DNA from 2 places in the Chitinophaga sp. MM2321 genome. Region 2 is predicted to be linked to the other one. Evidence: riboswitches for the same ligand, from Rfam matches in the RefSeq annotation. Region 2 holds a riboswitch; the other holds the start of a gene.
The links. Region 2 has a riboswitch for thiamine pyrophosphate ahead of ABQ275_RS03215 (TonB-dependent receptor). Riboswitches for the same ligand answer to the same signal wherever they lie in the genome.

Region 1: another riboswitch for thiamine pyrophosphate. It lies ahead of thiS (sulfur carrier protein ThiS); the one in region 2 lies ahead of ABQ275_RS03215 (TonB-dependent receptor).

The regions. Positions count from the first base shown of each region.
Region 1 covers NZ_OZ035533.1:6,208,768-6,216,289, reverse strand. Annotated here, with positions in the region: gene ABQ275_RS24480 (pyridoxal phosphate-dependent aminotransferase) at 1-348, opposite strand, end outside; gene dnaN (DNA polymerase III subunit beta) at 727-1,845, shown strand; gene ABQ275_RS24470 (hypothetical protein) at 2,069-2,194, opposite strand; gene ABQ275_RS24465 (sterol desaturase family protein) at 2,185-3,021, shown strand; gene ABQ275_RS24460 (hypothetical protein) at 3,065-3,316, shown strand; gene ABQ275_RS24455 (lipocalin family protein) at 3,313-3,789, opposite strand; TPP riboswitch at 3,832-3,937, shown strand; gene thiS (sulfur carrier protein ThiS) at 3,992-4,195, shown strand; gene thiC (phosphomethylpyrimidine synthase ThiC) at 4,281-6,137, shown strand; gene ABQ275_RS24440 (thiamine phosphate synthase) at 6,134-6,736, shown strand; gene ABQ275_RS24435 (hydroxymethylpyrimidine/phosphomethylpyrimidine kinase) at 6,712-7,464, shown strand; gene ABQ275_RS24430 (thiamine phosphate synthase) at 7,461-7,522, shown strand, end outside.
Region 2 covers NZ_OZ035533.1:864,698-872,219, forward strand. Annotated here, with positions in the region: gene argH (argininosuccinate lyase) at 1-254, shown strand, start outside; gene ABQ275_RS03215 (TonB-dependent receptor) at 329-2,704, opposite strand; TPP riboswitch at 2,716-2,810, opposite strand; gene ssb (single-stranded DNA-binding protein) at 2,955-3,365, shown strand; tRNA gene ABQ275_RS03225 (tRNA-Met) at 3,477-3,548, shown strand; gene era (GTPase Era) at 3,663-4,532, shown strand; gene der (ribosome biogenesis GTPase Der) at 4,670-5,983, shown strand; gene ABQ275_RS03240 (hypothetical protein) at 6,002-6,277, shown strand; gene ABQ275_RS03245 (transglutaminase-like domain-containing protein) at 6,471-7,343, opposite strand; gene topA (type I DNA topoisomerase) at 7,396-7,522, opposite strand, start outside.

The DNA.
Region 1 (7,522 bases), 1.4 Mb from region 2:
GTCTGCAATGGTTCTGAAAGTGGCGTAAATGATGGGACGGCCACCGCAGGAAATTACAATTTCCTTAGCTGGGTCGTAGTGCAGGCCCTCACGTGTGGCAATGAAATCACTTACTGCTGCTCTCAGCTCTGCAATACCATCGGCAGGGGGGTAGTTCGTCAGGTGTTCTTTATAAGCAGTAATGATTTCCTGTTCAAATTCAACCGGGATAGGGAATACTTTCGGATCAAAATCGCCGATCGTGAAGTTATAGATCTTTTCTCCCCTGGCCTGCTTCTCCTTTATTTCAGCTGCCAACTTAATAATTTCGGACCCTATCAGTGTTTCGGCTAAATGAGACAGTTTCATAACCTGCTAATTTTGTGGTTTACAATATTTTTTCAGCGCGGCAAAAGTAACTGATTTGAAGATAATTTAAGGAAACAGGCTTATTCTTTTTATAACCATCAAACTTATCCCTTTATTGTTAAAAGATATCTAATCAAACAAGTCGTTTCATCATTTCTATTCAGCATTAATAATATTTTTCATATATCTAAATCCGGTCAAACCCTGTGTAAAACCACTTATATTTAGTGTATAAGATGTGATGAAATTAGGGGGAATGACAAAACTTTCTATCTTTGTTTACAGTACATTTACACCTTTTACAGGTATCATGTGGCAGGCAGGCAAGTGGTGCGGGAATACCTATCACCTTAGAATGATAAGCAAATTTATATAAACATGAAATTTATTGTTTCTTCCTCTTCTTTATTAAAACAATTACAACAGATCAGTGGTGTTATCAATTCAAATACAGTATTGCCGATACTGGAAGATTTCCTCTTCTCGATTGATAAAAACGAGCTGACCGTAGTTGCAACTGATCTTGAAACCGTAATGCGGGTGAAGCTGGAGGTGGAAGCCAAGGAAAACGGAAGGATCTGTATCCCGGCAAAAATTCTGATGGACTCTCTCAAAAATCTGCCGGATCAACCCCTCACTTTCCACATTGACCTGAATTCTTACGCAGTAGAAATCACTTCTGACAACGGTAAGTACAAGGTAATGGGCGAAAATCCGGAAAACTTTCCGAAAGAACCCGCTGCTGATGACACCACCTCTTTCACCATGTCTGCTACCGGCCTGGTTACTGCCATCAACAAAACACTGTTTGCTGTCAGCAACGATGATCTGCGCCCGGCTATGACAGGTGTATTCTTCGAAATCGGTACTGACAGTCTCACTTTTGTAGCCACAGATGCGCACCGCCTCGTGAAATACGTGAGAACAGATGTGAAATGCCCACAGGCCGACAGCTTCATCGTTCCTAAAAAACCGTTGAACCTGTTGAAATCAGCCCTGCCCGATAACGATTCTGAAATCAGGATTGCGTATAGTCAAAACCATTTCTTTGTGCAGCACGAAGGCGCACAAATGATTTGTCGCCTCATTGACGCCCGTTTCCCTGACTATAAGGTAGTAATACCAAAAGATAATCCTTACCGCCTTACAGTGGTTAAAAGCGACTTCCAGAACGCATTAAAACGTGTGGGTGTATTCGCTAATAAAAGCACTAACCAGGTAGCACTCAATATCACCGGCAGTGAACTGCAACTCTCTGCACAGGATGTGGATTTCTCTTTTGAAGGTAATGAACGCATGAATTGCCAGTACACCGGCGATGATATGCAGATCGCTTTCAATGCTAAATTTCTCATCGAAATGCTGAACGCTGCAGAAGGAGATGAAATCTCCATCGAGCTGGCAACCGCCACCAAAGCGGGTATCCTCAAACCTTCCGAAAAAGAAGAGAATGAAGACCTGCTGATGCTGGTAATGCCGTTAATGCTGAACAACTAGTATTAACAACCGTATTTCAACTTCAAAGACTAAAGTCAACGGCTATATTAAAATGCATTTTGTCAAAAGATTAAATGCTTAAAGCTAAAAACTCATATGTAAAGCAATCTCTCCCAAAGAGGTTGCTTTTTTCTTTGCCTATGGCCGAAAAGAGAGCTATTTATTCCCCAAATTGTTGTAATTTTTGGCCGGAGTCAGGCAAGTAAAAACAGTAAACAGATCATCAGTCATTCATCACTCCCCCATATCCACCCGTAAAGAATTTGTTGGCCTGGTCAGAAGAACCATTTACATAGGCGAAGAAGATACAGTTTCCATAGATATATATTTTACCAGCATATGGTAACATTTTTTGAAAATATCCCGTCATACTATCGTACTGCCATCCTGGTTGGCGGACTGTTGCTCTTGTGGATCATTGAAGGCGTAGTGCCGCAATTCCGCTTCCGCAACAACCGTTACCGGCACGCAGGCACCAATCTGTTCTTTACACTCTCCACCGTGCTTGTAAACACCGGTTGCGCGTTTCTGATTGTAAAGGCGGCACAATGGACCAGCGAAACTCATTTCGGGCTGTTATACCAGTTGCATCTTCCATTATGGTTACATGCAGTACTGGCTATCCTGATGCTGGACCTGATCGGTGCATATCTTATTCACCTGGTACAACACAAAACAGCATGGATGTGGCATTATCATAAAATACATCATATCGATACCGCAGTAGATGCTTCTACCGCGTTACGGCATCACCCGGTGGAAAGTATATTCAGGGTAGTGGCGCTGTTTGTTGCCATTATCACCATGGGCGTGCCCTTCTGGGTAGTAATGCTGTATCAGTCTGTATCCGCTTTTATGTCGCAGTTTAATCATGCTAATATCAGGCTGCCCAAATGGCTGGATACCACGCTGAGCTGGATCATTGTATCACCGGATATGCATAAGGTGCATCACAGTCATCATCAGCCTGAAACGGATTCCAACTATGCGAATATATTTTCTATATGGGACCGGTTGTTTGGCACCTTTACAACGGTGCGTGATACCACCGCTATCCGTTATGGCCTGGATGAATACCAGGCGCCCCGTTACCAGGAGGTAGGACCGTTGCTGAAAGTGCCCTGGGAACAAACCTACAACACAAAAGAAAAATTAAGTGGTCAACACAACCTATAGCAGTACAATTATTCCTTAACCTGTTTCTAAAAATTCGAATTATATGCAACACTCAACAACCTTAACAAAAACTGCCTGTATATCGGCACTCATCATTGGTGTACTTGCTGCGGCATTCGCATTCAGTACCAAAACACCCAGCTATGCTGTAACCGCCGGCGCGGTAGCAACCGTAATCGGCCTTGTTTCATTATACATGGGTAGAAAAAATATCGATGACATGCAACTGGCTGCAGCTGGCGTTTTTATGGCCGTTGTATCCTGCCTGGTAGGACTCTGGCAGATTTACAATTAAAAGCTTCGCCTGTATTTATCTGTATAGCCCTCTGCGGCTTTTACAGGAAAAAGTATTAGCGAAGTATCTGACAACGCTTTTATAATCGTGGTGTCTACAATACCGGAAGAGTCTTTTGTACCTTCTGAATGACTCCACAACAATAAAGTATCGTGTGTCAGCTGCCATTTTTCATATACAAGCGTATACATATTAATGGACCGGGCCACGCCGGTCTTCCGCAATTGAAAACCTTGCATTTCCTTATCCAGGCCTTCTACAGGCTGTATCCATTTCCCTATGAGCTTAGCTGTATCAATATACAGCGTATCAGTAACAGCAGCGATGCTATCAGTAATGCCGGCATTGCTGCTGTCTGTAATACCCACCAGACTGCTGTCGTGTACAATATCTTCCTGCGGTTCCCCACTTTTCGGATTACACCCGAAAACAAATAATAGTAATAACGGAAAGAGGTTTCTTTTCCTGATCATAGATTAAAATTACGAATTACAAATCATTTCCATTACTTTTACGCTTCACTTTAGGGGTGTTTATCCTTTTACAAAAGGATAAACTGAGATGATACCCTCAGTACCTGAAGCAGTTCATACTGCCGTAGGAAAAAGTAACTGAACTTTCTTCATCTTTCCACACATCCTTAAAGTTTATTGTTTCACTTAAATTCCAACACTCATGGAAGTGCTTGTAAACAATAAACTTTATGCGGTGCAGCACGGAATAACCATTGCTGCACTCTTACAGTTTATTCAGCTCCCTGCTCAGAAAGGCATTGCAGTGGCCGTCAACAACCAGGTAATACCAAAAACATCCTGGGACCACCGACCGCTATCCGCGGCCGACAGTATTACCATTATACGCGCCACACAAGGCGGGTAAAATGCCTGTCCGTTTATTTTCGTATACACGTTTCCGTAATTAATTTTTACGGAACCAATCTTCCTGTCTCTAAAACTCAGTCAACATGCAGCAGCAGCAGGCGGCCATCAGCCGCACACCATTCCCCGCGTCAGAAAAAATTTATGTAGATGGCAGCATCCATCCTGTTAAAGTAGCCATGCGTAAAATAACGCTAACGGATACACGCATGCACGGAAGAAATGGTATAGCCACTCCCAACGATCCCGTCATCATTTATGATACGAGCGGCCCTTACACAGATCCCGCTATCGACATCGATGTCACGAAAGGTATTCCCAGGCTCCGCCAGGAATGGATCACCGGCAGGGGAGATGTAGAACAACTGCCCCGATACTCCAGTGCATATATCCGGCAACTCCTGCAACAGGGCGGCAAAATGCCCCTCATGAGCATTACAAACAAACCATTGCGCGCAAAAGCCGGACAAAATGTAACGCAACTGTACTACGCACAACAGGGGATCATTACCCCCGAAATGGAGTACATCGCCATCCGTGAAAACCAGCATGCAGATACCCTTTTTCAAGAGAACAATGCATTGTGGCACCAGCACAAAGGCAATAGCTTTGGCGCCAATACCCCGGTGAAATTTATTACACCCGAATTTGTTCGGCAGGAAATTGCCGCCGGCAGAGCCATCATACCCGCCAATATCAATCACCCCGAAAGTGAACCGATGATCATCGGCCGCAATTTCCTGGTGAAGATTAATGCCAACATCGGCAACTCGGCTGTTACATCCAGCATTGAAGAAGAAGTGGAAAAAGCGGTGTGGTCCTGCCGCTGGGGCGCCGATACCATCATGGATCTCAGCACCGGCAACAACATCCACGAAACAAGAGAATGGATTATCCGTAATTCACCCGTACCCATTGGCACCGTACCCATTTACCAGGCACTGGAAAAAGTAAATGGTAAAGCAGAAGCCCTCACCTGGGAAATATTCCGCGACACCCTGATAGAACAGGCAGAACAAGGCGTGGACTATTTCACCATTCACGCCGGCGTACTGCTCAGGTATATACCGTTAACGGCTAAACGTGTAACGGGTATCGTTTCCCGCGGCGGTTCCATCCTGGCCAAATGGTGTCTTGCACATCATAAAGAAAATTTCCTGTACACGCATTTTGAAGAAATCTGTGAAATCATGAAAACCTATGATGTTTCCTTCTCGCTCGGCGATGGTCTGCGTCCCGGTTGTATCGCTGATGCCAATGATGCTGCACAGTTTGCCGAACTGGAAACACTGGGAGAACTCACCAAAATAGCCTGGAAACACCATATACAGGTAATGATAGAAGGGCCCGGCCATGTACCTATGCACCTGATCAAAGAAAATATGGACAAGCAGCTGGAACACTGCCACGAAGCGCCGTTCTATACCCTGGGACCCTTAACTACTGATATAGCTCCCGGATACGACCACATCACTTCCGGCATAGGCGCAGCCATGATCGGCTGGTTTGGCACCGCGATGCTGTGCTATGTAACGCCTAAAGAACACCTGGGCCTGCCGGATAAAGAAGATGTACGCCAGGGTGTGATCACTTACAAAATAGCCGCACACGCTGCCGACCTGGCAAAAGGCCATCCCGGCGCACAACACCGCGATAATGCACTGAGCAAAGCCCGCTTCGAATTCCGGTGGGAAGACCAATTCAACCTCTCCCTCGATCCGGAAACGGCTCGTTCTTACCACGATGAAACACTCCCCGCCGAAGGCGCTAAAGTGGCGCATTTCTGCTCCATGTGCGGACCTAATTTCTGCTCCATGAAAATCACGCAGGAAGTTAGGGAGTTTGCCGAACAACAGGGACTTGAAGCCAGCGCAGCACTCGCCGCCGGAATGGAAGAGAAAGCAAAATCATTTGCAGAACAGGGAGGGGAAATCTATAAATGATCTGGATCATCACATCACCAGAACGGCTAAACGAAGAAGGGAAAATACTGACAGCCCTGCTCAAGGCCGGGGTATCCAGGATACTCCTGCGCAAACCGCAGTGGACACCGGAAGCGTATCATGATTTGATAGCTGCCATAGATCCTGCCTTCTATAGCAAAATTATCATCCATGATAATTTTCAGGTGTGCCATACTTATGCGCTGGGCGGCATTCACCTGAGCGGCAAAATGCGGAACAGCATCACCGGCAGCGAATGGCAGTTATGTCTCCGGCAGTATCCACTGCGCAGTACAGGTATTCATCACCCTTCGGAGATAGCAACTATGGATAAACAATTCAGTGCATTATTACTCAGCCCTGTTTTTAACAGCATCTCAAAACCCGGCTACGGGGGAAGATTTGCACAGGCGCTGGATAATAAAGCAGGACATACCATACTGGCATTGGGTGGCGTAGATCATACCAATATCACCCACCTGAAACAATGGCATTTTGATGGCGCCGCATTACTGGGCGCCATCTGGAAACAACCGGCTAAAGCAGTAGACAATTATTACCGTATTCAGGAATTATGGAACAGGAACGACCTTTCGTGATGAGCTTTGCAGGTCTGGACCCCAGCGGGGGCGCAGGTTTGCTGGCAGACATTAAAACATTTGAGCAGCACCGCGTTTCCGGATTGGGTGTGTGTACAGCTATCACCGTGCAAACGGCAGCAGATTTTATTTCGGTGGAATGGTTGCCCGTCACGCAAATCCTTGCACAGGCGAAGCCACTGCTGACTACTACTACCATCCGGTATTGCAAGATCGGGATCATGGCAGATGTGCATGCCCTGCTGGAACTGGTACGCAAAGTAAAACAACTGGCGCCGGGCATCCGCATCATCCTTGACCCGGTGCTGAAAGCCTCTGCGGGCTTCACCTTTCATGGCAGCATTCATCGACAGTCATGGCAGGAACTCTTATCAGCACTCTACCTGCTCACGCCCAACTACGACGAGGCACTGTTGCTCTCCGGTCATACCAACGGCGATGCGGCTGCGCAGCAACTAGCTGCTTACTGCGCCGTGCTGCTGAAAGGAGGCCACCATACCGGCAAGCCCGGTGTGGATACCCTTTACACCGGCCATGCAGTGCATGAATTTTTGCCGGGAGGCAACCGCGTATTCCCGAAGCATGGATCAGGATGCGTGCTGTCTGCCTCCATTACGGCCTGCCTCGCGCTCGGACAGTCATTACATGAGGCGTGTTATAACGGAAAAGCATATACGGAAAATTTATTATCCAGTCATTCATCACTAACAGGATACCATTACATATGATCAGCACCTTACATTATATATCACGACAAACACCTGCGGCCGCTCATACAGATCAGAT
Region 2 (7,522 bases):
ACCAGTACCTGTTCAGCGTAGAAGTTGTGAACAACCTGGTGTTGCAAGGCACGCCTTTCCGGGAAGCCTATAAGCAGGTAGGTATGGATATTGAAAAAGGTACTTTTGCTCCCGGCAAAGAAGTAACACATACGCATGCAGGTAGTATCGGTAATTTATGTACCGCACAAATAGCGAAGCAGATGGATGCGGTGTTGAAAGGCTTTTCTTTTGAAGCCGTGGATAAAGCATTGGAGAAATTATTGAATAGCTAGTAGCGATCTTCTTAAAAATAAAAGGCGGCCACTATAATGGCCGCCTTTTATTTTTATCCCCGTTAATCATCTCCCTAAAAACCAATATTTATCCCCACAAATCCATTAAACCCTGCCATCGGATAGTAATAAGTATCGTAGGCAACGCGGTTTGCTGTCAGATCGTAATAGCTGTAGGTGCTACCGTTCGGCTCATACTTTGTATCGAAAATATTATTCAGCAGCAGTTGTACGCTGAGCTCGCGGAATAACGGTTGCGGTACTACGTAGCTGAAGCGCAGGTTACTTACGAAATAGGGATTCAGACTGGCCTCCTTAGTGGAAGTATTGTCCATATACTGACGGCTTACATATTTACCCAGGAGGTCTGCAGTAAAACCACGGAATGGTCTGGCAGATAACGTATATCCACCTACGAAAGCAGGGGAGTAGGAAATGTTTGCTTTTTTATAGATAACGGTATGCGCCACATCGTCGCTGTCGTAACTGATGGCGTTGTAGTCCAGTACTTTATTCTGGCTCAGCGCAGCATTGGCAGCGATGGAGAAGATATTGCCCAGTTTTACATTGCCACTTACTTCCACCCCCATGCGATAACTTTTGGGAATATTGGTGCGTACATACGCACCCACATCTGTAAGTTCGCCGGTTTGTACCAGCTGATTTTTATAGTTCATGTAATATACGTTGGCCTGTACGTTGGCGATGCTGTTGTTCCATACATAGCCTGCTTCCAGGTCGCGCAAGATTTCCGGTTTGGGCTGCGTCACACCGTAGTTGGATTCAAAGTCAACACGGTTCGGTTCTTTGTGTGCAATGGCAATAGAAGCAAACACCCGGTTAACAGGATTTAAATAATAATAGATGCCTGCTTTTGGATTAAAGAAATTATAGTTTACATGCGGCATATATGTAGGCGCATCTTTGAAGCCATCCATGTTATACGCAATGTTCCTGTATTGCAGGTCAGCAAAGAGACGCAGCGCCGTTGTTATTTTGTATTCTCCTTTCCAGTAAATGTTAAAATCATTTTTTTCAGCGGGGTATCTATAGTATTCAACGTCTTTATCGATGGCGGTATTGGCCCAGATAACCTTGCCGAAATGATCGCCTTCGTAGCGGTTCCAGCCACCGCCAAGATTCCAGTTAAATTTTTCACCGGTACGGTTCAGGGAAAACACGCTGCCATAGAAGTAATTGTCCAGCCATTCCTGGTTCACGAGATCCGTTTTCTTGATCGAGTCGCCATCGATTACTTTTACCGGCAACCCGTAATCCGCTACAGACCTGTTGCCTTTATAGTTTTCATAATAGCCGCGGCCGCGGGTCATATGGAGTGCTACGTTGAAGTTCAGTCCCGCGTTAATTTCCTGGTTGAGAAATAGCTGGTAGTGATCCTGTTGGTAGTTATCCGTTTCATTATCATAAGGTGTGCCCGGCTTATCTGTACCAGCGGAATTATAAGTTCTGTCGGTAGCCAGGAGTGCGGCGGGTACACCGTTCCATGCCTGGTAAGTTTTTTCTTTGCCGGAAAAAATATTGAGACGTACCGCTGTTTTTTTAGAGATGTAAGCAGCAGAAGTATAGAAAGAGCGCAGGTCGGAAGTAGCACGATCGATATAACCGTCTGATGATATTTTCGACAGCCTTGCATCGATGGTGAAGTGATCGTTGATAAGGCCCGAACCAGCTTTTACGGTGTGTTTCCAGCTGTTGAAAGAACCGTAGCTGTTGCTGATTTCGCCGTATGCGTTTTCATTGAACTCGTTGGTGCTAAGGTTCAGCGTAGCACCGAAAGCACCCGCGCCGTTGGTGGAAGTGCCTACACCGCGTTGCAGTTCTATGCTGCTGACAGAAGAGGCAAAATCCGGCATGTTGACAAAGAACGTGCCTTGTGATTCCGCATCATTAATGGGGATACCATTTACGGTCACATTGATACGGGTAATATCGGAGCCGCGAACACGCATGCCGGTGTAGCCGATGCCGGTGCCGGCGTCGGAGTTGGTTACCACGCCTGGTTGCTGGTTGAGCAGCATGGGCAGGTCCTGCCCGAGGTTTTCTTTCTTAATATCTTCTTTCGATAAAGTAGTATTTACAAAAGGAGAATTTTTACCTGCGCGGAGACTGCTGATTTCTACGGGTTTTACAAACAGGCCGGTTTCTTCCAGGCTGATGTCTGCAAACTGCGTCGTATTATTGGCATTGATGGTAATTGTATGTGGTTTGAACCCGAGATAGCTGGCCTGTAAAGTATAGGTGCCTTTTTTAGGCAGATGAATGCTGTAATGGCCTTTATTATCGGTTTGGGTACCGGTTTGATTGATCGCTACGGTTACGCCTTCCAATGGTTTCCCGTTTGCATTGTTGGTGATGGTGCCGGTAACCAGGGATTGTGCATGTAAAGTGCCGGCAACGCCGAGCAGCACTAACAACATTAACTGTTTCATGTAAGTATATCTGTTTTCTGTTTTCTCAATTCCTAACCAGCATTACCTGGTCAAGGTTCCTTGGGTGTGATCTCAGCCTGAAAGTAAGGCACCCCATGTGATTGGTGTTTCGCACAAAAATGTTTTGTGTGAAACATTACCGGGTGTAAAGGTATAATTTATTTTCCGGTAGATGATTTTTTGTTTAATTTCCATTTACGCTTCTCTCAATCATCTTTCATAAATTTTTAACTTTAAATCTTTATTTCAGATGATTAAGCTTCAGTTAATCGGACATCTTGGCCGGGATGTAGTAAAAAAAGAGGTCAATGGTGTAGTCGTTTTCAATTTTCCGGTTGCGGTGAATGAGCGTTTCAAAAATGCGCTTGGCGTATTGCAGGAGCGGACTACCTGGGTCGATTGCTCGTTATGGGATCGGGAAAACCTGGCGCCTTATTTAAATCAGGGTGTGCAGGTATATGTGGAAGGTTCCCCGAAAGTGGAAGCTTATGTAAGCAACGCCACCGGTGCCTTGTCAGGAGCAGTAAGACTACGGGTTTCCCAATTGCAGTTGCTCGGTCGTAAGGATGATGAAAAGCGCAGGACATCCGCTACAGATGTGCCCGCTGTTCCAGAGGCAGAGCCCGTTGAAGAACAGCCGGCAGACGATCTTCCCTTCTAAAAAAACTGGTGCATTCCAATATGAAAGCCAACCTTTTATGGTTGGCTTTTTGCTTTTTTCTTCAAAAAAGTTTTGGCCAGTATCAAAATAATATTATCTTTGCACCCTCATTGCGAGGTAGAGCAGAGGTAGCTCGTCGGGCTCATAACCCGAAGGTCAGTGGTTCGAATCCGCTCCTCGCTACAAAAGGGCGTATCAACGCTGAAAAAAACAAGAAAAGAGCCGAAGAAATTCGGCTTTTTTTATTTCCGTAAGTTTGAGTTGCGAAATGCAACTATATCCAGGTCGTAAAGTATCATGCACAAAGCAGGTTTTGTAAATATCTTCGGTAAGCCCAATGCGGGAAAGAGCACATTGCTAAACGCCATTATGGGCGAAAAGCTGGCTATTATATCCCCAAAAGTGCAAACCACCCGCCATCGTATCACCGGCGTTTTAACGGATCCGGCTTACCAGATCGTATTTTCGGATACGCCAGGTATCATTGATCCGAAATATAAATTGCACGAGAAAATGATGGGGGCGGTAAAGTCTGCACTGGAAGATGCAGATGTGGCCTTGCTGATCATGGATGCAAAAGAATCGCTGGAAGAAAACCTGGAGTTATTTGACTCCCTGAGACTGAAAGTACCTGCTATTCTCATCATCAACAAAATGGACAATATCCTGAAAGAGGAAATGGCTGTTTTGGTAGAACGTGCAAAAGCCTGGGGCAAAGCTACAGCGGTAGTACCGGTATCTGCTATGCAGAAAAAAGGTATCAAAGACCTGCTGACAGAAATAGTAGCTCTGCTGCCTCAAGCCAATGCTTTTTACCCCGATGATACACTAACGGATAAGTCTACACGCTTTTTTGTAGCAGAGATGATCCGTGAAAAGATTTTCGATTTATTTGAAGAAGAGATCCCGTATCATACCACTGTTATTGTAACACAATTCCAGGAGAAAGATACGCTGACAAAGATCACCGCAGAAATCATCGTCACCCGTGAAACCCAGAAGGGGATCATATTAGGAGAAAAAGGGAAATCGATCCGGGAAATAGGTACCAGGGCCCGGGTGGATATAGAAAAATTTATTGAGCGTAAAGTGTTCCTGGAACTGTTTGTGAAGGTACGCGGCAAATGGCGCGATAATGAACTCTTTCTGAAAGAATACGGATACTAAGAAACATTTAGACATTTGGTATTTAGATATTTTGTTGCTGAAAGGCATTTTCATCGAAACGAAATAATCAAATAACAAAATATAAAAATTCCTAAATAATATTTTTAGGTAATACGGAATAAAAATTAATAATTAAGATGGCTGGATTTACAGTAGCTATAGTGGGTCGCCCGAATGTGGGCAAATCAACGTTGTTCAATCGTTTGCTGGAACAACGCAGGGCTATCGTGGATGATCAGAGCGGTGTAACGCGTGATCGTCAATACGGTATTGCTGACTGGAACGGCAAAACTTTCAACGTGATTGATACCGGTGGATTTGTATCAAACAGCGATGATGTATTTGAGCGGGAAATCCGCAAGCAGGCAAAAGTTGCCATGGACGAAGCCAATGTGCTGGTGTTTATGTGTGATGTAACAACCGGTATCACCGACCTGGATGCGGATGTAGCCAACCTGCTGCGCCGTACCTCAAAACCGGTGTACCTGGTAGTAAATAAAGTGGATAACTCACAGCGTCAGCTGGAAGCCAATGAGTTTTACAGTCTCGGTTTCGATAAAACATTTTTCCTCTCTTCCATGACCGGTAGCGGTACAGGTGAATTGCTGGATGATATCGTCACCAATATCACAGATGATATGGGAGACGCCACCCTGAATAATGATATTCCTAAAATCGCGATTATTGGTCAGCCGAACGTAGGAAAATCATCTCTCCTGAATGCATTGGTGGGTGCCGATCGTAACATCGTGTCTGATATTGCAGGTACTACCCGCGATACCATTCACACGCGTTATAACATGTTCCAGAAAGACTTCATCCTGATTGATACGGCTGGTATCAGACGTAAAAATAAGGTGAATGAAGACCTGGAATTTTACTCTGTTATCCGTGCCATCAAAGCAGTGGATGAAGCTGATGTGGTCATGTTGTTGCTGGATGCTGAAAAAGGTGTTACCGCACAGGATCTCAGCATTTTCAGCCTCGCAGTCCGCAAAGGAAAAGGGGTAGTGGTGCTGGTGAATAAATGGGACCTGGTAGAAAAAGGAACCAACACGGCCAGGGATTATGAGAAGCAACTGAAGACCCGTCTGGCGCCGTTTTCCGATGTGCCCATTGTCTTTACTTCCGTGGTGGAAAAACAACGTATTTTCAAAGCGATAGAAGTAGCACTGGAAGTATTTGATAACCGTCAGCGTAAGATCCAGACCTCCAAACTGAACGACGTGATGCTGAAAGCTATTGAAGCCTTCCATCCGCCGGTAGTAAGAGGTACGCCTATACGTATCAAATACGTAACACAACTGCCTACGCACACACCTGCTTTCGCTTTCTTCTGCAACCTGCCGGAAGATGTGAAAACACCTTATCGCAATTACCTGGAAAATCAGATACGTACCAACTTTGATTTCAAAGGCGTACCGTTGAAGATCTTTTTCCGTAAAAAATAGTAACTGGGTAAAAAGGGAATGAATAGATTTTGTATTCTAAAAATATTCAATACCTTTGCGCCGGTTTTAAAAACTAAAACACACATAAAAATGAAAAAAGTATTTGTATTCGCAATCGCAGCTGGTATGTTCTTCGTAGCTTGTAACGGTGGTAGCACTCCTGCTGCTGATTCTACTGCTACAACTGTAGACACTATGAACGCTGCACCTCCTGTAGAAGCTCCAGCTGCTGATGCTGTTGTTGATTCTGCTGCTATTGCACCTGCTGTTGATTCAGCTGCTGCTGCTAAGTAAGAGATTATTATTCCGATAATATCATTCTTGCAAGAAATAAAAAAGGCCGGTTGCATTGCAGCCGGCCTTTTTATTATTTAGAGATTTTTTGATTTACGAATTTAGGGATTTGAAATGCAGCGGAGATGATCAATCAGATCTCCGCTGCATTTCAAATCCCTAAATTCGTAAATCAAAAAATCGTAAATTTTAATTATTCTTCGAGAATAGACGACAAATTCATCAGCTCATCCTGTTTATAGGCGTTTTTTTCATCGCGGAAACATTTGGAGAGCTCTTCCAGCAGGAATTGTATGATACGTTTATTGGATTGCGGCTTGAAGTAGGCCGGTACGGATGGTACGGACACTCTTTTCAGGTAAGTATCCACATCCTGTTGTGTATAGATTTGTCCCTGTATAGGGTCAATAAAAAACAGGATCCGTTGGTCTTCCGGTTGTACCGGTTCTGAAAAATCAATGAAAGTATCAAAATAGGCCAGGATGAACTGACGGGGGATATTGACGGCATATACCGGCAGATCCAGCATGGCGCAAAGACTCTGATAGATGATCCCGTTGGTAACGGGATTACCTTTTTTGGATTCTATTACCTGGTTAATGAAAAACTGGTTCTTGCGCTGGTAGGATACTTCCTCACCTTTCAGCCCGAAGTAGTTATAGATCATGCTGTTGAGCACATTGATCTGTTCCAGTGGTGTCAGGTAGTTATTTAATTCAAGCCAGATATTGCGTTTGATCCGTTCTATTTCAGACATGATCTGACCGGGGATCAGGTCAGGAAACTGGTACCTGGCAGCGAGGATAGCTCCCTGCAGCAGATCCGGCATATCAGACAGGCCCCAGACACGTAATGCTGCCTGCAGATCCTGGTAATGCACCCGGTGTATGAGGAGTTCAATCCGCTCCTGTATCGACTCGTCTATTGTATTCTCCCACAAATTCTCCAGGTTAGGGATAATATCCTTACCATATAATAATATTTTACTGGCAACGGTATCGAATACTTCCTGATCCGGATCATCCAACAGGTGGAACAAAGCGTTTATTTCCTTGTTTTCGTGCATATCATTTTTATGATCATGTGGTAATCATTCAATAATTCGATCTACCACGCCTTTATTCCGCTTTCTTCTTCCTGGATGCTGCTTTCTTTTTAGGTGGATTGGCTTTCGCTTCTTCAATAATAGCTTTCGCCTCCTCTACTGTTAAGGTAGCTGCATTATCAATTTTCTCCTTTGGTATC